Regions from separate parts of the Paenibacillus sp. MDV22-iso6 genome, predicted to be linked through region 1. Evidence: a T-box and tRNA genes for the amino acid it is inferred to sense, from the RefSeq annotation. Region 1 holds a T-box; the other holds one or more tRNA genes.
The links. The T-box of region 1 lies ahead of AC4PM4_RS28910 (valine--tRNA ligase). A T-box ahead of a tRNA ligase gene usually reads a tRNA of that ligase, here a tRNA-Val.
Positions count from the first base shown of each region.

Region 2: it encodes a tRNA-Val, which carries the amino acid that the T-box ahead of AC4PM4_RS28910 (valine--tRNA ligase) is inferred to sense. The anticodon was not compared.

Region 1 is NZ_JBZVDZ010000015.1:21,263-36,408, reverse strand. It holds gene AC4PM4_RS28945 (precorrin-2 dehydrogenase/sirohydrochlorin ferrochelatase family protein) at 1-451, shown strand, start outside; gene hemC (hydroxymethylbilane synthase) at 454-1,410, shown strand; gene cobA (uroporphyrinogen-III C-methyltransferase) at 1,415-2,977, shown strand; gene hemB (porphobilinogen synthase) at 3,085-4,086, shown strand; gene hemL (glutamate-1-semialdehyde 2,1-aminomutase) at 4,109-5,413, shown strand; gene AC4PM4_RS28920 (RluA family pseudouridine synthase) at 5,410-6,318, shown strand; gene AC4PM4_RS28915 (LysM peptidoglycan-binding domain-containing protein) at 6,455-7,927, shown strand; T-box leader at 8,086-8,365, shown strand; gene AC4PM4_RS28910 (valine--tRNA ligase) at 8,424-11,090, shown strand; gene AC4PM4_RS28905 (bifunctional folylpolyglutamate synthase/dihydrofolate synthase) at 11,168-12,544, shown strand; gene murC (UDP-N-acetylmuramate--L-alanine ligase) at 12,550-13,920, shown strand; gene AC4PM4_RS28895 (SPOR domain-containing protein) at 14,041-15,146, shown strand, end outside.
Region 2 is NZ_JBZVDZ010000007.1:436,179-451,324, forward strand. It holds gene AC4PM4_RS21555 (organic hydroperoxide resistance protein) at 90-509, opposite strand; gene AC4PM4_RS21560 (NADH-dependent flavin oxidoreductase) at 731-1,927, opposite strand; gene AC4PM4_RS21565 (winged helix-turn-helix transcriptional regulator) at 2,055-2,390, shown strand; gene AC4PM4_RS21570 (hypothetical protein) at 2,533-2,913, opposite strand; tRNA gene AC4PM4_RS21575 (tRNA-Val) at 3,565-3,637, opposite strand; gene AC4PM4_RS21580 (hypothetical protein) at 3,791-4,036, shown strand; gene AC4PM4_RS21585 (GNAT family N-acetyltransferase) at 4,273-4,716, shown strand; gene AC4PM4_RS21590 (DUF3892 domain-containing protein) at 4,827-5,063, shown strand; gene AC4PM4_RS21595 (hypothetical protein) at 5,124-5,405, opposite strand; gene AC4PM4_RS21600 (hypothetical protein) at 5,399-5,611, opposite strand; gene AC4PM4_RS21605 (DUF3889 domain-containing protein) at 5,781-6,101, opposite strand; gene AC4PM4_RS21610 (hypothetical protein) at 6,156-6,452, opposite strand; gene AC4PM4_RS21615 (manganese catalase family protein) at 6,682-7,584, shown strand; gene AC4PM4_RS21620 (VanZ family protein) at 7,695-8,693, opposite strand; gene AC4PM4_RS21625 (DUF6809 family protein) at 8,763-8,963, opposite strand; gene AC4PM4_RS21630 (ABC transporter substrate-binding protein) at 9,551-10,546, shown strand; gene AC4PM4_RS21635 (helix-turn-helix domain-containing protein) at 10,763-12,559, shown strand; gene AC4PM4_RS21640 (ABC transporter ATP-binding protein) at 12,716-14,431, opposite strand; gene AC4PM4_RS21645 (FecCD family ABC transporter permease) at 14,476-15,146, opposite strand, start outside.

The DNA.
Region 1 (15,146 bases):
CAATGGAGATTTGCGGGGGGCCTTTCTCGTATATGCAGCAACGGACCATAGTGAAGTGAACACAGCTGTTGTCCAAGAAGCTGAAGATGCGGGTATACTGGTTAATGACGCTATATCTTCTGAGCAAAGTACCTTTATTACACCAAGTGTGGTCAGGCGTGGCAGACTGAGCATTGCGATATCGACCGCTGGAGCAGGGCCTATAGCCGCAGCGGAAATTCGTGACACATTGGAACAGCAATTCGGAGATGAGTACGAGACATATATTGAATTTTTGTATCAGATGAGGATGGAAGTAAAGGCACGTGTATCTTCACCAGGTGTCAGAGCTAAATTACTCCGTCGTTTAACCGAAATGAATGTACTGGAAAAGATCCGTGCAGGTCAGTTTAAGTGGTGGACCGAAGAACAAATTGGGGACTGGATATCCCATAATCAGGAGGACATGTAGACATGCGGACAATTAAAGTGGGAAGCAGACAAAGCGCACTTGCTTTGACCCAGACAGGCCATGTAATTCAAGATTTACGTGATATTTGTGAACGGGAAGGATTAGCTTTTGATTTTGAAGTACATAAAATTGTTACAAAAGGAGATTTAATTCTCGATGTAACCCTGTCCAAAGTCGGAGGCAAAGGACTGTTTGTCAAAGAGATTGAACAGGCGATGATGGATCGTACGATTGATATGGCTGTTCACAGCATGAAGGATATGCCTTCCGAGTTGCCCGAAGGGTTGACGAACGGTGCTGTTCCGCGCCGTGCGGATCCTCGTGATGCACTAATTTCGAATGGTGGACTCACATTGGATCAATTGCCAGAAGGTGCAAAAGTGGGGACGAGCAGTCTGCGTCGATCCAGTCAACTGAAAGCATACCGTCCGGATTTACAACTCGAATCGCTTCGTGGCAATATCGATTCCCGTCTGCGCAAGCTGGAGACAGAAGGTTTGGACGCCATTATTTTGGCTGCCGCTGGTCTGTATCGAATGGGCTGGCAGGATCGGATTACGGAATATCTATCGGAAGAAGCTTGTCTTCCCGCAGTAGGTCAGGGTGCGCTTGGCATTGAATGCCGTGAAGACGATGCGGAACTGCTCCATCTGTTGCAGTTGTATAACGATCCGGAAACCGCATTTCCTGTGTTGGCTGAACGTCGCTTCCTTAGTGTATTAAATGGGGGCTGTCAGGTTCCGATTGGAGCTCATGCCGTATGGGTGAAACAGCAAGATGCAGATTCCCCGAATGGACAAAACACGTTACAATTAACAGGTATGGTCGGTACGCCGGACGGTGGACTGATTCTTAAAGAAGCGATGACGGGCAAAGATCCGGTTCGTCTTGGGGAAGAAGTGGCTTGGAGATTGATTGAACGGGGAGCAGAGCAGATACTGGCAGAAGTTAGGGGATGAAGACATGGTGGGGAAGGTCTTTTTGGTTGGTGCAGGTCCTGGGGACGCCAAGCTGATTACGGTAAAAGGCTGGGAATCGATCGGTCGAGCGGATGCTGTTGTTTACGATCGGTTGGCTAGTCCAAGATTACTCAAACAAATGAAGCCCGGCGCGGTTAAGATATATGTGGGTAAACGGCCGGATCGACATACGATGAAGCAGGAAGAAATCAACCAGCTGTTGGTTGATCTCGCACTGGAAGGCAAGGTTGTGGTCCGGCTTAAAGGGGGAGACCCGACGATATTCGGACGCGTAGGTGAAGAGGCTGATCTGCTGCGCAAAAACGACGTTCCTTTTGAAATCGTACCTGGTGTAACCTCAGCAATAAGTGTACCTGCTTACGCTGGAATACCTGTGACCCACCGCGACTATGCTTCCTCTATTTCCATCATTACGGGGCATGAGAGTCCGGACAAGCTTGATCGCAGTATTCATTGGGATAAAGTGACGAATGCAACAGGCACACTGGTATTTATGATGGGAGTCTCCAAAATTGGATATATCAGCGAACAGTTGATTCGCCACGGACGCCCTTCGCAAACACCAGTGGCATTGATTCGATGGGGAACAAGAGCAGAGCAGGATACGATCACAGGTACGCTTGAAGATATTGAAGCAAAAGTCATCGCTGCGAATTTTCAACCACCCGCTGTCATTGTTGTTGGTGAGGTGGTGAACCAGCGCGAACAATTGAAATGGGCGGAAGCACTGCCGCTGTTTGGCAAACGCATTTTGGTGACGCGAGCACGCAGTCAGGCTAGTGAATTGGTCAACCGGATCGAGGAACTTGGCGGTGAACCTTATGAATTTCCGGTAATTGAGACCGTGATGCCATCAGGGGAGTCGGCACAGGAAAGTGTCAAACAGGCGTTTGGGGCGTTAAATACGTTTGACTGGGTATTTTTCACGAGTGTAAACGGGGTGGAATTCTTTTTCCGTCATTTGCAGCAACAGGGAAAAGATATTCGCTCCATTCATCAAGCGAGAATTGCGGCGGTAGGGCCTTCCACTGGGGAAGCTTTGCGTAAGTATGGCATCGTGGCGGAAGTCATCCAAGGACCATTTCAGGCCGAAGGTATGCTTGAAGCTTTTGAAAGTGAACTGAAGGAAGGGCAGAGGGTTCTTTTACCGCATGGAGATCTCGCACGCTCCTGGTTGCCTGAACAGTTGAGGGAGCGGGGACTTCTGGTCACCGAGGCGATTATCTATGACACCATTCTGGCTGGCGAGGATGACGATGAACTGCTGAAGCTGCTTGAAGAGGGCGGCATTCATGCGATGACCTTCACGAGTTCTTCCACAGTCACCAATTTCATGAGTATTCTGAAACGAATGGGATTGCAGGACCCCTTATCTTTATTGGAAAATGTAGAGGTTGCATGTATCGGGCCTGTTACAGCGAAGACGGCAGAAGCAGCAGGCTTGAAGGTCACAATGATGGCTGAAGAAGCAACCATTGAGAGTCTTATTTCTGTGTTGTCTGAGTGGAAACGAAAGCCTGCTACAGAAGCTGTATTTCCCCGTTAAACCTATAAATTGAACCGCAATCGATAGATGAAGCGTGCTGAATTCGTTACGATACCGGCGCGCTTCGCTTTTTGCTCCACATCACTATTCAGGGAGGTTTCACACGTATGAGTTTTCCAATTGTGCGGCATCGCCGTTTACGTCAATCCACAGGTATTCGAAATATGGTGAGAGAGACCCATTTGACTGTGGATGACTTTATCCAACCCATCTATGTTACTTATGGTGAAAATGTAAAATCCGAAATCAAATCCATGCCGGGCGTATTCCGCTTCTCGCTGGATCGTCTGCAGGAAGAAGTGAAGGAGATCGCCGATCTGGGTATTCCAGCTGTGCTCTTATTCGGTATTCCCGAAACCAAAGACAGTGTTGGTTCGTCTGGATTTGCTGAAGATGGCATTGTACAGGAAGCAACGAAGCTGATTAAGTCCTGGTATCCTGAGCTGCTCGTTGTGGCTGATACCTGTCTGTGCGAATTCACCGATCACGGTCATTGTGGCATGGTGCACACCGTGGAAGTGGACGGTCACATTTGCGGAGATGTTCTCAATGACGAATCACTGGAGCTGCTCGTGAAAACAGCGGTATCCCAGGCTAAAGCTGGAGCGGACATCATTGCACCATCCAACATGATGGATGGATTTGTCCAAGCGATTCGTGCCGGACTGGATGAGAATGGCTTCAGTCACATTCCAATCATGTCCTACTCCGTAAAATATGCTTCGGCATTCTATGGTCCATTCCGCGAAGCTGCGGATTCCACGCCACAATTCGGAGATCGCAAGTCTTATCAGATGGACCCGGCGAACGCTCGTGAAGCATTGCGTGAAGCCGAAACGGATGTGTTGGAAGGAGCGGACATGCTGATGGTGAAACCTTCACTGTCCTATCTGGATGTCATGCGTACGATCAAGGACAATTTTGATCTGCCACTGGTTGCTTACAACGTAAGTGGAGAGTATGCCATGGTGAAGGCAGCGGCGATTCAAGGGTGGATTGATGAGAAGAAAGTGGCCATGGAAATTCTGCTGAGTATGAAACGTGCGGGAGCAGATATGATTATTACGTACTACGGAAAAGACGCTTCACGCTGGTTGGCCGAGAAATAAATTTATATTAAGGAGGATGTTCATGACTGCACAACAAGGAACTCGTCGCAATGATGAGCGCTCACGCAGCGCATTTGAAGAAGCCAAGCAGTACATACCTGGGGGTGTGAACAGTCCCGTTCGTGCGTTCAAATCGGTAGGGCTTACCCCAATCTATGCAGAGCGCGGAGAAGGCTCCAAAATCTATGATATTGATGGCAATGTTTTTATTGATTATGTGGGATCCTGGGGTCCGCTCATTATGGGACATGCGCATCCTGACGTTGTAGAAGCTTTGCGTGAGACAGCCCTTAAAGGAACAAGTTTTGGTGCACCAACATTGCTGGAGACAGAGATGGCAAAACTCGTCTGTGACCGTGTGCCTTCGATCGATATCGTACGAATGGTAAATTCCGGTACGGAAGCAACCATGAGTGCAATTCGGCTGGCACGTGGTGTAACCGGACGCAGTAAAATTTTGAAGTTTGAAGGATCATATCACGGGCATGCCGATAGCTTGCTGATCAAAGCAGGGTCTGGTGTAGCAACACTGGGTCTGCCTGACAGCCCTGGTGTTCCTGAAGGTGTGGCTATGAATACGATTACGGTTCCATACAATGACCTGGAGTCAGTGAAGCTTGCTTTTGAACGTTATGGTGAAGAACTGGCTGCCGTCATTGTGGAACCTGTTGCAGGTAATATGGGAGTTGTGCCACCCGTTTCTGGTTTCCTTGAAGGCCTGCGCAATTTGACGTCTCAATACGGCAGTCTGCTCATTTTTGACGAAGTCATGACCGGTTTCCGTGTAGGGTTGAACTGTGCACAGGGACGATATGGCGTTACACCTGACCTGACTTGTCTGGGTAAAGTAATCGGTGGCGGGCTTCCGGTGGGCGCTTATGGCGGCAGACGTGATCTGATGGAACAGATTGCTCCGACCGGACCGATCTATCAGGCAGGTACACTGAGCGGTAATCCACTGGCTATGGCAGCAGGTTATACGACACTCAAATTGTTGACACCGGAGGTCTATGATCGTCTGGAGACACTGTCTGCACGCTTGCAGGCTGGGTTTGAGAAGAATGCAGCAGAGACGGGTGTAGCCATAACGATTAACCGTGTTGGTTCGATGGTATGTCCATTTTTCAGTGCTGTTCCGGTTACGAATTATGATATTGCCAAAGAAAGCAATCTCGATCAATTCCGTCGTTACTTTGCGGCCATGATTGATCAGGGTGTAAGTGTTGCACCTTCCCAATACGAAGGGATGTTTGTTTCTGGCGTGCATACGGAACAGGATATTGACGATACGATCGAGGCAAACCGTAAGGCTCTTCAATCATTATGACCATTAAAAGTTGGAAACGTCGTGGGGAATGGCTTGAGCTAATGCCAGGCAAAGCGGTGACAGGCAGTTCAGACAGGCAAACGGCTGCAGAGCAATGGCTCTTGTCTGAGCTTCAGTTACCAGAGAAAATGTTGCGTCAGCTAAAGACGAACCAAGGCATACAACTCGCAGGGGACAGGCTTCGGCTGGCCCTTTTTGCGTCTCAGCCGATCGATGTTGAACCGCGCTGGGCGAATATCGATGTTCTGTATGAGGATGACTTCTGTCTGGTCGTGCATAAACCGGCCGGAATGAAGCTTCATCCCGATGGGAGCCGGGCGGATCAAGCGATTACACTGGATCATGCGGTTGCGTCTTATTACGAAATGAATGGAATTCAGGCGAATGTACGCCATGTTCACCGTCTGGACGAGGACACAACTGGACCTGTTTTATATGCCAAAAATGCTTTTGCCCTCGCCAAACTGGATGAAGCGATGCGCCGTAAAGACATTGGGCGCCATTACGTCGCCATTGCAGGCGGTCAGATATCCACGGAGCTGAATACAATTGATGCTCCGATTGGGAAGGACAGGCATCACAAGCAACGCAGACGTATCTCTGAAGGTGGGCAGGACGCTGTAACTCACGTGGAGATCGTGGAGGTATGGGATAGGGCGACCCTTGTCCGGCTGACACTGGATACAGGACGCACACACCAGATTCGGGTGCATTTAAGTTATGCAGGACATCCCCTCGTTGGAGATGAGTTATATGAAGGCAGAAGGGATTCTATTGGTCGACAAGCGCTTCATGGTGAGACACTGAGTTTTGCTCATCCACTAACAGGTGCACGAATTGAAGTGGCAGACCCTTGGCCGCAGGATTTTGAACAACTGGCACAACGGGAAGGCAAGGACCAATAAACTGGGAAGGTTTGCACAAAAGGTGGCATGCTCATCTCATTCAAGGCATATAGATGGGGTAACGAAGGATTTGGACCATGGATCAGTCCCATGAGAAGGATCATGGTGAACATATGCCGAAAGGAGGACGCCACCTTTGTTGAATCAACCTTATGGTTTGCGGTTCGATATTTATGAGCGCGTTCATTTGTCAGAGGGAGTTCCTGCAATTGAGGAACTGGAGGAAATTGAGTTATATCCCCGCATTCAGGTGATAGGTCAAGATGATCATGCAACATTGCGAGGCCATCTTTTGCTAACAGGTGCCTATCGGGGAGAGAACGAGATCTCGGAGGAACTCAAACATTTTATTCCGGTGGAGATCACGGTACCCCTGAACCGGGTAAGATCGCTTGAGGATATTTCCATTGAGATCGAAAATTTTGATGTCGATTTGTTATCCAACCGAAGTCTGAACATTACTGGCGTATTGTCGCTTCGCGGTATCGAGGGCTTTCCGGTGGAGGAACCGCAGGTCTGGTCAGCAGATGAGTTTACCGTTGTACATTCGCCCGACCCTCAGCAGGGCGACCGTTCTGCTGAAACAGAGCAGACAGGCAGCTATCCCAATGTGTTTGCTCAGGAGTATCTGCTTCAACGGAGCGAAGAGGAGTTACAGCAGGAACATCTATTTCAAGCTGCTTCCGAACCGTTTCAATCCTGGCAGCAAGGGGATGGGAACGCGGAGCAAAGCAAAATAGCTGAAAACGAAGAGTCCTCGTCCTTGAGGGACAAGGAGGATGAAGCGCAAGCGGATGTGTTGTCCGATACGCCTTCTCCCGTTTCGTCTTTTTTAGCGGAGACAGCCGACAGGTTGGCTTCTTACCCTGAATCTGAGCCTTTGCTTCCTCTGGCTGAAGAGTCGTCTGTCTGGTCCGAGCCTTCCGTCGAGACCTTACATACGAACCTAAGGAATTCGGAGCAGACCGATTCCAAACTGGATCTGCAGCCTTCGGATGAACAGGCAGCGCCGGACGTATGGCATTTTGAATCTGCCCGATCTGAACCAAAGCAGGAGGATCAGACGGTTGCAGATGTTCCGGCAGGTTCGCAGTCAGAGAACTGGCAGGATGTCTTCGCAGCATCTGAACCGGAAATTTCGGAGGAAAACACACCTCCTCTTGAAGCGGTGGAGACGAATGAGCCTGCTGAAAAAGAATCTTTTATCCCTGAACCTGTGGCTGAGACGGAAGACAAGCCGGAGCTTAAGGTTGCTTTTGGCAGCAAGAGAGAATCCGCACCCAAGCAGGAAGAGGGCGTAGGCATCTCCTCCTTGTTATCCTCTGGCAGGGTGACACGGGAGGCGGAGGCTGAACGGGAGCAAGAGGCACTTGCTGGAGTCCAGCAGCAAGAAGCATACCCGCCTGATGATGTAGAGTGGAAGAACCTGTTTCTCGGCACCATTGTCGATCAGACCCCGTTCCGTAAGGTGAAGTTATGCATTGTACAGCGTGAAGAGACGCTCGATACCATTGCAGACCGATATCAGTTAAGTACCCGAGAGCTCCAGTTGTATAATCGTTTGTCCGAACAGGTTGTGGAAGAAGGACAGATTCTATATATCCCTTAACCTGTAGGCTGGTTTAATGACCATTTCGACCCGTGATCCCTTGAGGATGGCGGGTTTTTGCTTTGTCAGCCCTCAACCTGCATTGCAGCGCGCTTTTTCCGCTGTTGTCAGGTTGACTATCGGGCACGGGCAGGGTATGATGTGTTTAGGTTTTTTGAAGAACAACGTGGATCGGGAGTAGTAGACAGTATGACCTTTCAGAGAGCGGGATTGTAGCGCTGGGAAATTCCGTAGGAACCAACTGATCGAAGTCGCCCGGGAGTTGCCTGTTTGAATACAAGGGATGAGTAACTTTAGTATCATTCATTCCTAAGGTAGGATGGGCCGGTCGCAGCCGTTATCTGCTTGAAGTGTCACGTAAGTTCAGAAGGGGTAGTCTATCTTTCTATCTGCGTGAAACAAAGGTGGTACCGCGAAAGCTAACCTTTCGTCCTTTGATGGATGAAAGGTTTTTTTGTTTTTTGGCGATGATGAATAAGTAACGGAGGAATGACACATGTCTGAACAAAAAAATTCAGCTGCAACAGAAATGCCAACCACATATGATCCGAAAGCTGCGGAACAAAAATGGTATTCCACTTGGATGGAAAATGGATATTTCAAGGCAGGCCAGCGTAAAGATGCTGAACCTTATACGATTGTAATCCCACCCCCGAACGTAACCGGAATGCTCCATATCGGGCATGCGCTCGATTTCACACTGCAGGACATTCTGATTCGTACCAAGCGGATGCAGGGCTATGATGCACTGTGGCTGCCGGGTTCTGACCATGCAGGTATTGCTACCCAAACCAAAGTAGAGCAGAAATTGCGTGAAGAAGGTCAGACTCGTTATGATCTGGGACGCGAAAAGTTCTTGGAGAAGGTATGGGACTGGAAAGAGCAATACGCAACGACCATTCGTCAGCAATGGGGCAAGATGGGCTTGTCGCTCGATTACTCGCGTGAACGTTTTACACTGGATGAAGGTCTATCCCAGGCTGTGCGTAAAGTGTTTGTTCAACTGTATGAAAAAGGCCTCATTTATCGAGGCAAACGAATTATTAACTGGGACCCGGTGAATCGGACTGCACTGTCCGACATCGAGGTTGAATATAAAGAAGTTCAGGGTCACTTGTACCATCTGCGTTATCCGCTCAAAGACGGAAGTGGGTATGTCACAGTAGCGACAACTCGCCCGGAAACGATGTTGGGAGATACGGCAGTTGCAGTTCATCCTAAGGATGAGCGTTACGCAGACATGATTGGCAAGGTGCTTGTTCTGCCTATTATCGGGCGCGAAATTCCGGTTATTGCAGATGAGTACGTAGATAAAGATTTCGGAAGCGGCGCCGTGAAAATAACGCCTGCTCATGATCCGAATGACTTCGAAGTGGGCCTTCGTCATGATCTGCCACAGATTACGGTGATGGATGAGACGGGTACGATGAATGCCGAAGCAGGCAAATATCAGGGACTGGATCGCAGTGACTGCCGGAAGCAGATTGTTGCAGACCTGCAAGAACAGGGCGTATTGATCAACATTGAGGATCATACGCATCAGGTTGGACACAGCGAACGTACAGGAGCTGTCGTTGAGCCGTATTTGTCGACACAGTGGTTTGTTGAGATGAAGCCACTCGCGGAGAAAGCGATTGAGAAGCAACAAAGCGGTGAAGGGGTTCATTTTGTTCCGGATCGTTTTGAGAAAACGTATCTGAACTGGATCGAGAATGTTCGTGACTGGTGTATCTCTCGTCAATTGTGGTGGGGTCATCGTATTCCTGCCTGGTACGACGAGGAGACTGGAGAAGTTATTGTATCTGCTGAAGATCCGACAACATTGCCAGAATACGCTGGACGCAAGCTGAGACAGGATGAAGATGTTCTGGATACATGGTTCAGCTCCGCATTATGGCCGTTTTCTACTTTAGGCTGGCCGGAAGACACGGAAGATCTGAAACGTTATTACCCGACAAGTGTACTCGTAACAGGGTATGACATTATTTATTTCTGGGTGGCGCGTATGATCTTTACCGCTCTGGAGTTCACGGAAGAGGTTCCGTTCAAGGATGTGCTGATGCACGGTCTTGTTCGTGATGCAGACGGACGCAAGATGTCCAAATCGCTAGGCAATGGTGTTGATCCGTTGGATGTGATTGAGAAATATGGTGCGGATGCAATGCGTTACATGATCTCTACAAGTAGTACTCCGGGTCAGGATCTCCGTTTCCGCTGGGAACGGGTGGAACAGGCTCGTAACTTTGCCAATAAAATCTGGAATGCATCGCGCTTCGCTTTGATGAATCTGGAAGGGTTCACCTATGAAGATCGCGATATTAGTGGAGACCTTGGAACAGCGGATTACTGGATTTTGCACCGCCTGAACGAAACTTCTCGTGATATTACGCGTCTAATCGAAGCATATGAATTTGGAGAAACAGGCCGTTTGCTGTATAACTTTATTTGGGATGACCTATGTGACTGGTATATTGAATTTGCGAAGTTGTCCTTCTATGGGGAAGATCCGGTTGCCAAGAAGAAAACACAATCGGTGCTTGCTTATGTGCTGGATCAGACTATGCGCCTGATTCATCCGTTCATGCCGTACATTTCGGAAGAGATCTGGCAGCATCTGCCGCATGAAGGCGAAACGATTACGTTGGCTTCCTGGCCTGTGTATGACCCTGCACTGGAGAACCCAGAAGCGGTTGCCGAGATGAACCTGCTTATGGATACCATTCGTGCAGTACGAAACATCCGTGCAGAAGTAAACGTACCAATGAGCAAGAAAATTGAATTGATGGTGAAAGCGAACAACGCAGAGACATCCAGCATCATTGAACGCAACAGCCATTACATCAAACGTTTCTGTAATACGTCCGAGTTCGACAGCGGCTTGGATCTGAGTTCACCGGATAAAGCAATGACTGCAGTCATTACTGGGGCTGAGTTGTACTTGCCGCTGGCGGGTCTTATTGATATTGATCAGGAAGTGGCTCGTCTGGAGAAAGAGTTGCAGAACCTTGAGGGCGAAGTACTCCGTGTGGAGAAAAAGCTGGCGAACGAAGGCTTTGTTGCCAAGGCTCCTGCCAAGGTTATTGAGGAAGAGCGCGCCAAGCAAGCGGATTATTCCGATAAACGGGATAAGGTGATTGCACGAATCAAGGAACTGAAAGGTTAATATATTCGGGTCGGATGGAGTGCTTCTGCGCCATCCGGCCGCTTTTTTCAACCAAACTCAAACCAAAGGTGAATCATATGACGGAACTTAACGGGACAGAAATAGCATCTCCTTTACTTACCTATGACGAGGCCGTGAACTGGATCAATGGCCTTATTCCTTTTGGCATCCGACCTGGATTGGAACGAATCGAGGGATTGATGTCATTGCTGGGTAATCCTCACCAGCGTCTCAAATTTATTCATGTCGCGGGAACGAACGGCAAAGGTTCGACTTGCGCTTTTTTGACGTCAGTGCTTCTTCAGGCGGGATATGATGTTGGAACGTTTACGTCCCCTTATATCACCAAATTCACAAACCGTTTTCAGTACAACGGTGAGGATATCCCGGAAGAAACGTTGCTCAAAATCTCAAACCGCCTGTATCCATTGGTTCAAGAGATGGCTTCAACTCCCCTTGGATCACCTACGATGTTTGAGGTATCTACAGCAATCGCCCTTCTGTATTATGCGGAAGAGTGCTACCCTGACATTGTAGTATGGGAGACAGGGCTCGGGGGAAGGATGGACGTAACGAATATTGTTACACCCGTGGTATCGGTCATTACCAATATCGGTATGGACCATACGGATGTACTGGGAGATACGATTGAGGCGATTGCTGGAGAGAAGGCGGGTATTATTAAGGCGGGGGTACCCGTTGTTACCTGTGCCACGCAGCCAGAGGCTGTGAAGGTGATCCAGGAGACGGCAGAGCGGCTGCGTTCAACCGTGTATCTACCGGGAGATCGTTTCTCCTATCATAGACTGGACAGTGATGAGAACGGACAATCTTTTCATTTTACAGGACCGTTCCGTGATCTGGACGCTCGTATTCGCATGCAGGGCGTACATCAATGCGACAATGCAGCGGGCGCACTTATGGTACTAGAGTTGCTTCGCCAATACATGGCATTTATGCTGGATGATGAAGATATTGCGCTTGGACTGGAACATGCCTTCTGGGCAGGACGGTTCGAGAAAGTGGTTGATCAGCCCCGCATTGTTCTGGATGGAGCGCATAATCCGGAGGGGGCCGAATCGCTGGCCAAGAGCATTATCGACGTATATCCTCACAACAAGTTAATTTTGATGATGGGCATGCTGGCGAATAAGCATCACGAAGCGTATTTGCAGCATATACTGCCACTAGTGGATACGCTGATCCTGACCGAGCCAGATTTCCGACGCAAAATGGATGCAGCCGAATTGCTGCAGATCGTCGAACGGGTACGTCCCGCCATTGCGAAACCGGAGCTGGAAATCATCGTCGAGCCCGAATGGGTAAAGGCACTTGATCTATTGAAGTCACGGACGGAAGCGGAAGATCTGGGGGTGGTGTCCGGCACATTGTACCTGATTGCAGATGTGCGGGCAGCCCTTTTGCATCAAACCGATTCTGAAAAAGGTTGGTGAAAGTTTTGTTAAATACATCGGAACACGTTCATTTTATAGGGATTGGCGGATATGGCATGAGTGCCATCGCGAGAGTTATGCTTGAGATGGGATACACCGTTACCGGATCGGATGTCGCTTCACAGGAGTTGACCGAGAAGCTGGCAGCCAAGGGAGCGAAAATATATATCGGACATACGGCAGAGCATGTAAACGGGGCAGACCTGGTTGTCTACTCCACGGCAGCTCCAGCTGATAATGTGGAACGGGTAGCAGCTGAAAAGCTGAACATCCCGATTCTGCATCGCGCCCAGATGCTCGCGCGTTTGCTGAACGAGCGCAAAGGTGTGGCTGTAGCCGGGGCTCATGGCAAAACAACCACGTCATCCATGATTGCACTCGTTATGGATAAATGTGATACAGACCCGACATACATCATTGGCGGGGAAATCATGAACGTGGGCACCAACGCCAAGGCAGGCCAAGGCGACTGGGTTGTTGCAGAGGCGGACGAGAGCGACGGTTCATTTTTGCAGTATCACCCTTGGCTCGGTATTGTGACTAATATTGAAGCGGATCACCTTGAGAACTATAACAGTGATTTTGAAGAACTCAAAAAGGCTTATGTGCAGTTCCTGAGTCAGATTCGTCCAGAAGGCACGGCCATTGTATGTGCTGACGACGAGAATGTTCAAGCCATTTTACCGGAGCTGAAATCACGGGTGACCACATACGGCATTGATTATGCTGCTGATTATACAGCAACAGATATCGTGCTTGGCGACCGCCGAATTTCCTTTACGATGAGCCATCAGGGCAATGTGTTGGGTAAGGTGGAGTTGTCAGTTCCAGGTAAACATAACGTTTATAATGCGATGGCTACGGTTATTACCTGTCTGGAAGCAGGTATTCCATTTGAGAAAATTACAGCCGCCATTATCCAGTTCCATGGAGCGAAACGCAGATTCCAGGTGCTGGGTGAGGCGCGTGATATGCTGATTATTGATGATTATGCTCATCACCCGACCGAGATTGAGGCTACAATCAGTGCGGCCAAAGCAACAGGGAAACGTATCATTGCGGTATTCCAACCACAGCGTTACACACGTACGTTCTTCCTGCTTGATGCGTTCAGTCGTGCCTTTGCAGAAGCAGATGAGGTTCTCATTACCGATATCTATTCCCCTGCGGGCGAAAAACAGATTGAAGGTGTTCACTCGGCTAGGCTGGTTGAACTCATTGTTCAAAACAGTAATGCTTCTGCGCGTTATCTTCCGACAAAGGAAGAAGTTGTTGCAGATCTGCAGAACCGTCTTCAGCCAGGCGATCTTGTGCTCACGATGGGTGCAGGTGATATCTGGAAAGTTGGCGATACACTTGCCAAAGGGTTGAAATAATTACAATCATAAAACCGTCTGACTTCATTTCGAAGCAGGCGGTTTTTTTGCATGAAATGGAATGTTTCTAATTCTCTCCGCATATAGCTGTTATAAATGGGACAAAGGAGAGGGTACGGGGTGAGCAATGCTAGAATGACGTTTCGCTTTGGGGATAACGAGTCGGACAAGCCTGAAAACAAGGGGATACCCACATCCAGCACATTTGTAGCTTTGAGTGAAGAAATTCCGCACAGTCCAACGCCAACACCAACGCGGTTGAATTCAACGCCTTCATGGACACCAGAGGATATTCCCGGTGACTGGGGAGAGACGATACTGACAGGCTCCACTGTACCTGAACCTTACCAAAGAACGGACAAGGATTCGAAACTCGATGAGCCTGGATATAATTATAATCATCTTACTGCGTATCCGGGAGATGAGGACGAGAACAGATCGGACGAGAATTATGGAGGTCATGATTGGCTTGCAGATAGTGAAAACTACTCTTATAAGCGAAATCGTCCCCCAAGGGGCTGGAAAATGATTGGTTCAGTAACGGGTGCACTTGTAACCGGTGCCCTCTTCGGCATGGTAATTCTTTCTTTTTTTAATCGTGAAGGTGCCGTAGACCCTGGGAGCAAGATCCCTGCCAATCAGGCGGTATCGGCCGTAACAGGTCAGCAGGGAGTGGCAGGTTCGGAACAGCAGCTCCAGGCAACGACTACAGGTGGCAGCTATTATGCCCTGCAATATGGTGTGTTCAGTTCTCCTGAACGCGCTGAACAGGCGAAGGTGGAACTGTCCCAGGCAGGCATTGCCGCAGGCTCCGACCCGGAGGATGGTAATCGGGTGTATGCTGGCATTTCGGCTGACCGTGAGGAGGCCAAGCTGCTCAGCTCAAGGCTTAAGGCCGAAGGAGTGGAGCTGTACGTCAAGGAAATCGTCAACCCAGAAGTGAACCCGGCAGTATTTGGCGGAAAAGCAGAGGATGTGCAGCAATTCTTCGCAAGTGGATCTGCTTTGGTTGAACAACTGTCTACCCTCTCGATCCAGCAACTTGGTCAGTCTGTTCCAGAAGCCGTCTCAACCGAAACGATGACCTCATTACAGAACCAGCATCAGCTCTGGCTGACCGGTTTGAATAGTATTGCACCAGGCCTGAGTGCAGACGTGCAACCCTATGTATCGGCGATGGGAAAATCGATGGCCAGTGCGGTAACAGCAATTGCCGAATACAACAA
Region 2 (15,146 bases), on a different contig from region 1:
CTTCAGTTTTTAGAAATTATTTTAGATACATGCTTCAGACTTCAACATGAAGTCCGAAACGAAACCGTTCGATCGACTCAGCTCAATAATTAGGCTAGTCCCACGGTAACATTGACGTTCCCTTTGATTCCTTTGGAATATGGGCAGTAGTCATGAGCAAGTTTTACAAATTTCTGTGCTGTCTCCTCATCCAAACCCTCAATTTTAACTTCAAGTTCCACTTCCAGTTTCACACCATTATCCGTAGGGTCCGTCACAAGCATAACCGTAGCCGATACTGTGCTTCTCTCAATTTCGACTTTGTGTTTCTTTAATTGAAATTCCAGCGCTGAATTAAAGCAAGCACTGTAGCCTGCTGCAAACAATTGCTCTGGATTCGTAGCTGTCGTCACTTTGCCTCCCAGTTCAGGTGGGGCAGCGACATCAAGCATAAATACGTTATCTGGCGATTGCACAATCCCTTGACGTCCACCTGTATTGATAACTGTAGTTTCATATAATGTTTTCATGAGTATTGGCTCCTCTGTAATTTAGATTTTATTTTGTAAAGATGATGTCTCTTTTGTTTTGCTAACAATTAGATTGTACACAATTTAATTGTGTTTGTAAATCATTATTATAAAATTAAAAACAACCATTCCCTCTTGTAATAGCAGGAAATGGTTGCTCCGTAATTGATAAATATCTATCACTGATCCAAAAGTTGAATCTACCTAATATAGTTTAGCTTTTACATTTTCTTCTCAAAGCCCTCCATCGGTGCAAGTGAATTCTGGTAGTCAGTCCCTTCCTGACTGTCGGTAGTAAAGTGCATGACCTCCCGAAACGAACCTTCCAGATAAGTCTGCATCGCCAATGGAATGCGCAACTCATCCATATCCGACGGGGATATTTGGTAACGAATGCTGCCAAGGTCACCTGCTTTCACCTTCTGTACCCATTTTGGCTCACGAATCAATTCCCGTCCGAGTGCAGCCAAAGTTGCCCCGGCGTTGATGACCTCTTCCGCGTCTTCCGGCCGCTCAATCGATCCGATGCCAATCAGAGGTTTTTTGTGATCCAAAACCCGGACGAATTTAGTTAAGATTGGCTCTTTGTCATCGGGGTGGTTTAAAGATGTTCGTTTGTAACTTCCCATCGACAGATGAATGTAATCAACCCGAGTGTCTGTCAGAGCCTGGGCAAACGCCAAGGAGTCTTCGAGCTGAATGCCCGGCATATGAATTTCTTCCGGTGAAATCCGGTAACCGAGGATAAAGGGTTTATCCGCATGAGCATCGATCACCGATGCAACCTCCTGAATGACTGCCAGCGGAAATCGCATACGATTTTCAAAACTGCCACCCCACTGATCGGACCGTTGATTGGAATTGACGGAGAAAAATTGCTGCAATAGATATGTGTTCGCCCCGTGAAGCTCTACCCCGTCAAAACCAGCTTGAATGGCTCGTAAGGTTGCTCTGCCGAAGTCCTTAATAATGTTTTCGATTTCCTCAGGAGTCAATTCACGCGGCGTCTCCGAGCCGATTGGATGAGCGGCAGCGATTGCACTCGCACTGGTGGGTTGTACACCTCTTAGCGTTTTGGAGTTCGTTTTGCGCCCTGCATGAAAGATTTGCACAATGGCTTTCGTTCCGTCTTTCTGAATGGCTCTTGCAATTTTGGACAGTCCTTTGATTGTAGAATCACTTGCGATGGAGAGCTCACCTTCGAAGCCTTTTCCCCCATCGGTTACGTACGCAACACCTGTAATGATCATTCCAGGGCCTCCAGCCCGTTCGGCATAATAATCGACTTCATCATTGGTGATGGAACCATCGAAGAAACTGGACATTGTTGTCATTGGCGCCATGACCACTCTATTTTTCAACGTAAAACCATTCGCAAATGTATAAGGCTGCAAGAAATTACGATTACTATTTTCCATATATATTCTCTCCTTTTATTAGGCGTGTCCACCCTTGTCTCTGTTTCATGAGTTATTGTATAGTAGGGTGAAAAAAGAGTATAGTATGCACTTAAAAGGTAGATACTAACTAAAAGGAGAGTGGAATATGGAAATTGCTGAGGAAGTAAACGTTAAACCATTTTCACATGCCATGTCGTTGATCGGTGGAAAATGGAAAATGCATATCTTATTTTGGTTATGGAAAAAAGAAACATTGCGATATGGAGAACTGAAAAGAGCTTTGGATGGAATTACGCATAAAATGCTAAGCTCTCAACTGAAGGAACTAGAAGCCGACCAATTAATTATCCGTACAGAGTACCCACAATTACCGCCAAAAGTAGAATACTCTTTGTCTCGTGAAGGATTAACGCTGATGCCTGTGCTGGAAATTCTCTGCGATTGGGGTAGACAGAATCTTGCTGATTTGCAGAAGAATTAGTCAAACTGCTGCAAGCTATATGTATATTTTCAGTAGAATACTACAAGTGGAGCAGTACGTGAACATAATTTACTTGTTGGGATTTTAAAGTGCTCGCAATCATTATGGAGAGCATCTTTTGGGGGAGTAGTGTAGTTTAGTTTTAATCTTCTGAACTCTCAAGTAGAAATTTTCCGATAATATTCTCGTTGCTATCGTATAAGTTTATATACTTATCGACTTTTGGTTCATTCATACTCTGAATTGCTTCTTCGGGAGTTTGTGGCAAATCTTGATTCATATCTGAAGTCTTGATGTAACCTTCCGTTCCGTTTACACCTATAGCCTTAACTAAATCTATTTCTTTTCCATCATGATAAACAAATGAACCATATGTTTCACCTTTATCATTGATTTTTACTTCCATTTGATCTTCAGAGGGACTAGTATTAGCAGATGCAGCTCCCCATCCATAGACACCTATTCCAATCCCTAAAGCAAAAATCACACCAACTGTAATGAATTTTAGTGATTTTGTTCTCATAAGAATATCCTCCTATAGTTGAATGATTAGTGCTGTTTTATTCAAGTTATTTTTGGTCTGCTTGAAAATGCACCCTGATCTTTACTTGTGAAAGTACTCAAAACTTTGTTTGTAATTTTAATTTCCCTATATATAAATGAACACTTACAATCAGGGAATGTTACACAGTGAGAAAACTTTTTATATATAATCAGAACGCCGGTAGTTCTGCAATTGTTCATTTTAATTCTGCCGGTGCTGGATCGCTGCATCATAAGCAGTTATTTTCTCATTATGGAGGCTTTTGACGGCAAATAGTCGATTTATAATTATTTCTGCCAAGTGATTAAATACTTTTGGCTGCTGTTGGAACATTCCAATAATTAAATTTCACGGAATCCGACATACGCATGCAAAAGAAACAGCTGAAAAGTTAAACACTGTTCTTTTCGGTTAACGTAAAAAATACCAACTCACAGTTAATGTGACGTTGGCATTTTTTTAACGATGATCAATAACAGAACTTGTAGAAAGCAATTTAATTAACGAGATACTTAGCAAAATAACATGATCTTGACCAAAAATTAACCATTTCTCTTTAATGAACACAAAATTATAGTGTAGTTTCTTCTATAAGGAAAAGAAGCCTTGCTCTGCAAGGCTTCTCGCGTATGATCTGTAGTGGGCTCGAACCACTGACCCCTACCCTGTCAAGATAGTGCTCTCCCAGCTGAGCTAACAGATCATGATATCTGATTGTTTTCCAATCAAGTAACAGTATCATAACAAGTAACCGTGTTCATTGTCAATTGTTATATTGGTAATATTTTATTCGAATTGGTGCACAATAAAGGAATGATTACCATTTTGATGACGAGGTGACTTCCATATGAGGAACATGAAAGAACGTAAGCTGCGTTTATTTATCATAGCCAAAAACTTAGCCTGTTTGATTGCGCTTGTTGCATTAATATACGTTTCTGTCGGTTGTAGTTTGGAACGAGATGAACATACAGTACAATTCCAACAGTTAAAAGAGCCCCATGAGGTGAATGATGATCTGCCCGTTTGGCTGGATGTGTATTCCAAGTCTGTTGTGCATGACGTTTACTCCCCACAAGGCAATGTTGAAGTCTTACCCTGAGGAACATCAAATTGCATTTCACTCGTCTTCGTCCCACTTTTTGGAGTACGCCTTCTTAGTCACATAATACAACAAAGCAATCATTCCTGCCGCCATCAAAAGGGTGATTGCCATCACTCCTGCCATACCCATGGTGCGCCCCTCCTCTCCCAGTATGTTCCAGTCTTAACTATACAGGAAAAGCATTTTTTTGTATAATTCAGTCTGATAGCGTAGAGCAGAAAGAAGGTATGGAATTGGCAGCTGAGATTAGTTATGTAACGACTGAAGAACAACTCCAGGAAGCATTGGATATTCGCAATCATGTTTTTGTAATCGAGCAGCAGGTGCCTGCTGACATTGAGATCGATCAATATGATATCATCAGTCCTGATGTGCATCACGTATTGTTGAGTAAAGATGGACAGGCTGTAGCCACAGGGCGTCTGATCTATTACACCAAGGATACCGCCAAAATGCAGCGTATCGCTGTACTCAAATCTCATCGTTCGTTCGGTTACGGACGTGTGCTTCTGTTAGCCATGGAAGAACGAGCACGCGAATTGGGATTGGCCTACTCTGTTTTGGACGCACAATGCCAGGCGCAGAAGTTCTATGAGAAGCTCGGATATGAAGTGATCTCGGAAGAGCCTTTTTATGATGCAGATATTCTGCACGTTCGTATGCAAAAGAGCCTGTAAATAACCTCAGCGTGCGATATGAAGCTATGTTGTGCATACTTTTTTTTGATCCGGACAGGCTAAAGAGGTAACCAGATTCCTATTTGGTCAGATAAGGAGAGTGTGACATCATGGATCAAACGACACGCGAAAGCTTCACAGCAGTACAAAAAAATGGTGACGGCGATCTGACGGCGTTTCAAACTTCATCCGGACGTGTGCTGGATTACCAACAAGCACTGGCAGAAGTAAAAGCAGGATCAATTGCAGGTGTGAATGTCTTTAAAGGCAAAGACGGCGAAATGTACATTCGCGGTGACGCAGACGGCGACCCAACCAATAACCTTGATCAACTTCCTATCTTCTAATAGATGTATGCTGATTAACATGGCGCCAATCCGGCATTCCGGGTTGGCGTTTTTTACGTTTTAATATTCGGTAAAATATTTCACGGCATCGCCAGCAGGCTGGCTTTTGCGAATGGGCTGAGATTCCTGCTCCCATGCTTGCAGAATTAGTATGCCTTCCAGCGTAGACTTGTTCTCCCACACAATATGCTGCCTGCGCTCAAGCTCCAGCAGTGACTCATGAATGAACGCCTTGGTTCTGCCCGTCTTATTCTCCAGCTCATCCATTCGTGGTACTCGACGACGCTGCCCCGCATAATTAACAATAATACGCAAAATTTTGCGTTCAAAATCATTCAGCATATTTCTTCCTTCCCTTCCTTATGGAGTACGGGACGCCATGCAAGAATACCTTGTTCAAGAAATGTTCGGGGTGCCCCTTCTTTCCCTGCGGATGCTCTAATCTTACCTTCCCGTACACTGTTGATTCGAATCTGCCGCTGTGTAATATGCCCTGCACGATCCATGTAGACGAGCTCCACCATCTGACCAATATATTTCCCTAGCATAATCATCCCTCCAATAAGAACATGTGTTTGTTTTATTATTATATGCGAACATAAGTTCTTTATTCAACAACTAAAAAAAGGATTTTTTTGAAATAAAAAAACCAGACTCACTCCCTCTCATAGGGAAGTCTGGTTCCTATCCTGCCTTGCTATGCAGTGCATGTTCAGTTCAACGTCGATCCGATTCCGTGAATTGTACTTTTTTCAGCTGCTGGGTAGACGGATTAAAATCAACATTCACAAATACAGCAAATTGTTTTCCGTCTTTGTTACGTACCCATAACTTGAACTGTTCACGGGATTGGTCTGCTGTTAGTGAGGTGCGACCGATGTGTTTGTAATCCAAAATATCCACGTTGTACTTGGTTTGTGTTTCTTTCACTGCAATGATTCCCCACTTCGCATAATCCGGAATTGCAGTTGCTGAACTTGTTGCTAGTCCACTTAAACTTAGTATCACCGTCATCAGGGCTACGATGAGCATTCTCATATCATTCACTCCTCGGGACAATGTTTACGTTAGCCTGCCCTGTAGAAGTTTATTTTACACCAGTAGACGAAGGATAAACGTAATCGGTTGCTGGAGCGATTGAATCGTACTGATCGCCATCTTATACCGTTCGATTGGTGATTTGAAGCTTATCCCCCAGTCACCCTCCAATAAAAGATTACGCGGTGGTGGATCTTCCGGCTTTTCCAAACCGTACTTTTCTATAAGCTCATCTTTTCTTTGTTGATCCAACTCACTCGGAAAATCTGCATATGCTGCCGTAACATCGCTACATCCAAAAACGACAAGCAGCAGGATACCCCATCCTACCATAATCCAACTTTTGCGCACTCTCAGTTTCTCCTTCATTTAAATCAGATAATGACAACCATACTTAACTTCATTCGTCCTGATTGTACATAAATAACACGGGATTGGAAATAACAAATGTAGACTTAACTACATGCGCCTTAAGCCTCAATTGCAAAATTATGGGTTTAGCGTATTCGATAAACGTGTAATAGGCCATGACAGCATCACTTCATTATTCTGAGCAATCATTTCGAGGAGGTTACACCGAATGTTCAAACGTATGGATGAAATCGCAATTGAAATCCCTAATGTCGAGAGACCGGACCCGAATGCAGCGGCAGCGATACAAGAATTGCTGGGTGGTAAATTCGGAGAGATGTCAACGTTGAACAACTACCTCTATCAATCCTTTAATTTTCGCTCCAAAGAAAAATTGAAACCCTTCTACGATCTGGTGATGAGTATCACCGCCGAAGAATTGGGTCATGTAGAGCTTGTGTCTCATGGCATTAACAAATGCCTCAGAGGTTCCACTGATTACAAAGAGCCTGACGATACACCACTTGGTTCCGTGAAGGATGCGCGTCTGTCCTATCATTTCCTGGCTGGCGCACAGGGAGCAATGCCTTTCGACTCCATGGGCAATCCATGGACAGGCGCCCATGTTTTTAACAGTGGAAATCTGGTCGAAGATCTGCTGCATAACTTTTTTCTTGAATGCGGAGCACGTACACATAAAATGAAAGTTTATGAAATGACCGATCACCCTGCAGCCCGGGCAGTTGTTGGCTATTTGCTGGTACGCGGCGGTGTGCATGTAGTCGCTTATGCTAAAGCGCTTGAAATCGCAACCGGAGTGAATGTAACCAAATTGGTGCCGATTCCCTCCCTGAGCAACAAATCCTTTAACGAGGCGTGGAAATACGAAGAAAAAGGTCTACACACCAAGCTGTATACCTATAGTGATAAAGACTTTACTGCAATCAGTCAGATCTGGAAAGGAACACACCCCGAAGATGGACAACCGCTGGAAGTCATTCAAGGCGTACCTGAAGGGTACCCGATTCCTGAAGCTCCTGCGGTGGAAGAAGAATTCGCCCCAGGCATTTCGCAGGAAGAGTTCCAGGAAATTGCACGTCGTCTGAAGATGGCGGGAAATATTGCGGATTAAGGTAGCATTATGTAGTGGATGTATTAGTTGTTGTTGATATGGCATGAAAATGGATTAAGCCCTCGGATCTTGCTGCTTCAGTGGCAGGATCGAGGGCTATTATTGATATATTAAAACATGGATTTAATGCTGTTGATGAACTTTTGCCCTGTGTTTGGCTCTGTCAATGCAATGTCCCACATCACTATATTGGTCATCAGATTTGAACCATGGGTTATTACTTTTATAGTCAGTTCATTAACTCCCTTTAACGGAGTTTGAAAAGAGTCAGGATGGTTCTCTCCGCTGTTCGCCGATACAACCAAAGAATAGATTTTTGTGCCATCGGCAATAAAGTTTATTGTAATAAGCTCATGGCTTGTTCTTCGGACAACATCGTCCGGTATAGCGAAATAACCTTTCATATTTTTGTATTTTTTATTTAAGAGATATGAAAACTCATTCGTTTTTTGTTTTTCTCTACTGTACAGATTGATTTGAGGCTCGACATTTGCTTGTCCTACTGTAAAACTGGAGAGTTCTTCATCCCATACTACAGCCCCATCGCTCGAAACAAGTTCATTCAGTGCAACACTTTTTCCGTCAACGTTATCTAAATAATGATTGAGGCCGCCAACAACAGTGATCGTACCTATTGAAAAAATAATCGCTGTCAGGAAGATTCGAATAAGTCCTTTTAATGTATTCCGATGATGCTTTACTATCCGCTGTGCTCCATATCCAACGGCAGCCCCTAAAGTATTAATCAGGATATCGTCTATATCAAACGCACCTAAACGGGAAATCATTTGCAATGTCTCTAACATCGTAATGCAGAGAATGAATATGCTGATAAAGCGAATAAACCCACAGCGAAAGAGGAGCGGAATGACCATCCCGAAGGGGATGAATGCTACAAAGTTCCCCATTTCAAAAAACCATATCTTAAAATCTCTCCCCATTGGAAAATGTAAAGGAATTCCTTCAGGGGTGAAGCTGTATCGCCAGCCCTGATCAGGACTGGCCGAGCTTCTATCGAAGCCCAGGAATAAGAAATACAATGTTAAACAAGTATACAACGATAACAATACAATGATGAATTTTCTTGACTTTCCTTGATACAAAATCAAAATCACACCTTCTTTTTTTCAATAAACTTCTACATCATCAAATCATTCCTACACTACAATTTGCAGGACTCACGTTGACTCATGACTCATCACTTCGATCAGCATGTTGGCCCCCAGTCGAAATCCCTGAACAAATGAAGCTTCGCTATGCATACCATCACATTGACCACACAAGTCAAACAACTGTTCTAGCCCACGGAATTCTCCCTCGCTCAATCGATTTCTCTCCCAGATCAACAAGGATATATAAACGTTCCAACGTTGGAACATATGTAATTCTCCTTCATTGAACTTACTGTTCCTCATATTAACGTTCCCGTTATGGGTAAAGTTGCAAAGAGCAGATGCCCTGCTAGCGTGAACATCACTTCCATAAAATCACTTCTTCCCGTATTGCTTATACCAGTACCTCCCCCATACAATTAATTCCACACATAACAAGAGAGCACAGTATGCCCAGGTAAAAAACAAAGCCAGTCCTAGCCCGATGTTGGCTCCTATATATCCCCCTCGTAACTCCGTATATAATGCATACCCCAAAGGTACGCTACCTAAAATAAAAAGTCCGATTAACCATCCGCCCCAAAGTTTACCAGATCCCTCTCTATCCTTGGAATTCTTTTGGATGCCTTTAGCCAGTATAATCAACATTAAAATCAATATTAGCCAGGTTATGAAAATGTACAACATTGCTTTTGTCTCCTCTCCTTCAAATTCCCCATATTTTTGTACAAAGGATTTCCGCCTGTTTGTCCATTGTGCTGGCAACCCGCTTTCGATAAACTGATCACATTCGAACTAAATTGATAATGATTATCATTATCCAATAAGTAACCTATGCGGGAGGAACCATAACGATGAACGCAACACGTAAGCTCGGTACCCTTATACTCATGATTACCCTGATTGGTGCACTGCTATCTGCCTGTGGCAGCAAAGCAGAACCACCCACTACGACCGCTGAAGCAGAATCAGGTGAATCGACCACCTCAACTCGAGCGCAGTCCGAACAAAGTGAAACCAAGAGTTACACCGACTCCCTGGGCCACACGGTAGAGATTCCGGTCAACGCGAAACGTATTATTTTCACAGGCAGTGATCTGGGAGATTTGCTTGCCCTGGATGTTAAACCAGTAGGTGCAGCCCTAGGCATCATTGGTGATCAGATCGCTTATCCCGAATTGCTGGATGGGATTGAAGATGTAGGCGACTTGCAAGGCGATCTGGAGAAAATCACTTCATTAAGTCCTGATCTGATCCTACTGGATGCTGGCGGCAGTTATTATGAAGAGAACCAATATACTTTGTTATCGAAGATTGCTCCGACAGTAACCTATGACCGTCTATCAACCAATGAACGTGTGAAAGTCTTCGGTGACATTCTAGGGAAAGAGCAAGCAGCCGAGGAATGGATTAAAACCTATGCAGAGCAATCCGAGCAAGTACGAAATCAGCTTGATTTGCCCACAGGTGTAACCGCATCCGTCTTTCTCCAGCTTGGCAAAGATATGTACGTGATGGGCAACAGCGCACTTGCCGAAACTGTGTATGATACATTGCAATTCACCCCTGCTCCCAAAGTTAAAGAATCCTTGATTGATAAAAATGAACGTTTTGCCAACATCTCCAGCGAGCTGCTGCCGGAATATGCAGGTGAATACTTGTTTGTCCTCACGGATCTATCAGAGGAAGAGCGAAATAACAGTGACTCCATCATGACGACCGACATCTGGAAGTCCATCCCGGCTGTTAAAAACAATAAAGTCTACTATCTTAATACCAAGTGGAACTTTGATGATCCGATTACCAAAGAACGACTGATGGACGAACTGCCTTCCATACTAGGAAAATAACACATCAATTCACGAAGCGTTAGGATCTTCAGGATAAACCATTTTGCTAGAGAAGCATTATCTGTAGGGCTACTGCCCTCCACTCATGACCGGTGCAGTTCCTGACACACAGGAGCCTCCGGTTATTTGCCATTGAAAAAAAGTGCTCCTTTATATACAATCAACTATAATTGATAACTATTCTCAATAAATATGCTATGAAAAGAGGATTCCGTGTTGAGACGACCTACCCAGAATACTCCGGATCTTCTGTCCCTATCCTATGCCAACTCGCGATCCCATTTGCTCAGCAAACTGCTGACACCGAGCATCTCCTCCGTTCTTGAAAAGCATTCCCTGCTCTCGTTTACTTCGGGAAAAGGAACTTTATATGTACAGGACATCCCTGTACCCGTCAAAAAAGGAACCACCATGCTCCTGCATCCCCAGAGTCAGATTCAATTAACCGGTGATGGACAGTTAGACGGAATCTATATCTCTTTTGACGTGTTTGCCAGAGGTAGCAAGGAACCGGCATCTGCCTTGGACCGTCTTTTTCCTTACGGACAGCCTATACCTATTCGTCCGTTCTCTCAATATGTTCATTTGCTTGAACAACATGTTGGATTTGGGGAAAACGCATCAGATGAGATGCAACAGTTCAGACAACAGATTATTTTACAGGAAATGATCGTGCTTCTGCTGGAAAATGCTCAAACTGTTCGCAAAAGTACTCATCCAGACGAATCGGTGCGCGCCACCATTCAATACATTGGGCGGCATTACACAGAATCAATTACAGTTGAACAGCTTGCAACTCAGGCCAGTATGGGACGCTCACAATATAGTTCACGATTCCAGAGCATAACGGGGTATAAGCCGCTGGACTATATTACCTGGTTACGAATCGAACAGGCCATGACCCTGCTGATGCGCACAGATGATCCTTTACGTGAGATCGCTCGCAGCGTAGGGTTCAGCGATGAGTACTATTTCAATCGGCGATTCAGCCAGATGACGGGGTTTTCACCCAAACAATATGTTCGTCAGCATCGAAGCGACAGGAATTTCTTATCCACTTGGAACGTATCCCGAACTTCACCTGACTCGGAAAACATATCGTCCGCTTCCCCCTCACTGGCACCATCCGACTCAGAGAATGCACCTAATGCAACTAATGCACTTGTTTCATCCTTTCCATCAATTCTACCCGTTGCTGTTAACCCTGTGCAGTCTAAACCGACAACACACTCTCCCAAAATTGTCACGATGGGCAGTATGGTCGGACACATGCTGACACTGGGAATTCGGCCCGTTGGCGCAGAACTCACCATTATCCGTCATCAAGTCGTGTACCGGAACCAACTGCAGCACATTGAAGATGTGGGTGTAATCAACAATGCTTCCGCTATCGCTGGTCTGGAACCTGACCTTATTGTCTATGAGCACCGTTCGGACGTGATGAGAGAATTGCTTGAGCAGGTGGCGCCCACATTGACCATCAATCCGGCAAGCAATACAGCCGAGCAACTGCGCTGTATTGCCAAACATGTGGGTGAAGAGCAGAAAGCGGAACAGTGGATTGCCCACTATGAAGAAAAACACGAACATATGTGGAGACGCCTTGGCGGAAGTACAGGCACGGGAGAAACAGCAAGCGTGCTGCTTGAGCTGGATGGAGAGTGGTATGTGATGGGGGTTCAGGGGTTCCCACTGACACTCTATCATCCCCTTGGGTTCAGCCCTCCCGATACCGTGGCTTCCCTGATGAAGAACGATGTTCGTTTTCTCAAAATTCAGAAGCATGAAGTGGCCGACTATGCAGGTGACCGCCTGTTCGTATTAACCTCCAGCAACCGTCGTCATGACGCCCATCTGCGACAACTTCTCAATCAGACCAGCTGGGACGAGCTACCCGCCTCTGTTCGTGCACACACGTATACCACTAATGCCAAATGGAACTTCGATGACCCGATCACAAGAGATCGTTTGCTCAAAGTCATGCCACGTATTTTAAACCATCCGCTGACTTAGTTTGCGTGATTCACTTCTCTTGCCATCTGGCACAACGTGATATTAAAAAGTAGAAAAGACGCCTTCGCTTACTCAGGATCATGAGTAGACGAAGGCGTTATTTTTTTACTCCTTATACAGCTCTCTTATAATACGTTCACAAACTCTCTGTTACGTTCAGGCACCGAACTGTGCATAATGCAGACGACTGTATACTCCACCTGCTTCAAGCAATTCTTCGTGTCTGCCCTGCTCAGTAATCCCTTGCTCGGCAACAACAATAATGCGATCCGCATTTTTGATCGTAGCCAATCTGTGGGCAATAACCAGGGTAGTCCGTCCTTCGGACAATTCCGCAAGGGATTGCTGGATCGCTGCTTCTGTCTCAGTATCCAATGCAGATGTAGCTTCGTCCAAAATTAGAATCGGAGGATTCTTCAGGAACATACGTGCAATGGACAAACGCTGTTTCTGTCCGCCGGACAGTTTCACACCGCGTTCACCAATTAACGTGTCCATTCCTTCCGGCATGGATGTGATCAGTGTTTCCATCTGTGCACGACGAGCTGCCATCCAGATTTCTTCTTCTGTTGCATCCAGCTTGCCATACGCAATATTCTCACGAACGGTTCCATCGAACAGGAACACGTCCTGCTGAACAATTCCGATCTGACTGCGCAATGAATCCAGCGTCATGTCTTGAATCTCCTGACCATCGATCGTGATGCGACCTTCCAGCACATCATAGAAACGAGGCAGCAGACTGCACAGCGTTGTTTTCCCTGCACCCGATGGTCCAACAAGGGCCACTGTTTCACCAGCGTGAATATTCAGATCAATCCCTTTCAGAACAGGCTCCTGATCCGAATAGCCAAAGGTCACCTGCTCATATCGGATATCTCCACGCAGATGAGATACCGTAGTGGCACCCGGTCGATCTTCAACGTCCGGCTCCATATCGAGCAATTCCGTATAACGTTTGAAACCAGCAATCCCTTTTGGATACGTCTCAATAACGGAGTTGATCTTCTGAATGGGTGTAAGAAACACATTGGACAGCATAATAAATGCAATAAATTGACCATAGCTCATACTGCCTTGAATGACAAACCATGTGCCGCATACCAGTACAAAGAGGGATACCAGCTTCATCAGCATGTAACTGATGGAAGAGTTCCAGGCCATGATTCTGTACGCGATCAGTTTGGTCTGACGGAAACGGCTGTTGTTTACAGCGAATTGTGCTTTTTCATGCTCTTCATTCGCAAAAGCCTGAACCACGCGAATACCACTTACATTGTTTTCTACACGTGCGTTGAAATCCGCTATATCCCCGAACATTCGGCTAAATGCCTTGGACATCTTGCTGCCAAAATACAAGGAAAGATAAATAATGAGCGGCACGATAATAAATGTTAACACGGCCAGATTTCCGTTAATGCTCATCATGATGCTGAATGCACCGATCAACGTCATTACTGCGATAAATACATCCTCCGGACCATGATGGGCAATCTCGCCGATATCCATCAGGTCATTGGTCATACGAGAGACCAGGTGTCCGGTTTTGGTATTGTCAAAGAAACGGAATGATAACTTCTGTACATGATTGAAAAGTGCCTTACGCATATCGGTCTCGATATTAATACCAAGCTTATGTCCCCAGTATGTAACAACAAAGTTGAGGAACGAGTTTAATAGATAGATCGCGAGCAGCGCAAGACATGCCCATAATATCCAGTCCCAGCGTCCCCCTGGCAAAAGGTCATCCACGACTCTATTAACTGCCAGCGGGAAGGCCAGTTCCAGCAGAGCTACGAAAATCGCGCAGCTAAAGTCCAGAATGAACAGCTTTTTGTAAGGCCTATAATAGGCAAAGAAACGGCGAAGCATGGACTGAAGTCCTCCTTATAGCAACCATACAATATGATTGCTTTCTATTTCGTTTTGCTCAAGAGATACAGGAAGTACGGGGCACCAATGATGGCAACCAGAATACCTGCCGGAATCTCTGAAGGCTGCAAGATTACGCGTCCCAGCGTATCTGCAACAAGCACAAGCAATGATCCGACCAGTGCGGATGCAGGCAAAAGGAACTGATGTTTTGGTCCCACGAGACGACGTGCCAAATGTGGACCAATCAGACCCACAAAACCAATACCGCCACTGACGGATACGCATGATCCTGCCAGTCCCACGGCTGCAGCCAGCAGGATCAGTCTTTCGCGTTCCACCGGTGCGCCGAGACCACTTGCTGTTTGGTCACCAAGGTTCAGTACATTGAGCACACGGGCTTTATACAGAACAAGCGGCACAAGAACAATGAGAAACGGCAGCAGCGCCGTTACGAATTTCCAGTTGGAACCCCAGATGCTACCTGCCATCCAGGTGGCCACAAATTGATACTTCTCCGGACTAAGCCGAAGTGTTAACACGATCATGGCTGAGCTGATTCCTGCCGCTACCCCAATCCCTGTAAGCAACATGCGCGTAGGCATGAGCCCCTCTCCCTTTTTGTAAGAGAGCACATAAATCAGAAATGCAGCAAAAGTTGCCCCGATCAGGGCCAGGATTGGCAGCAAAAATACCGGAGCCGCCGTCGTTGTCG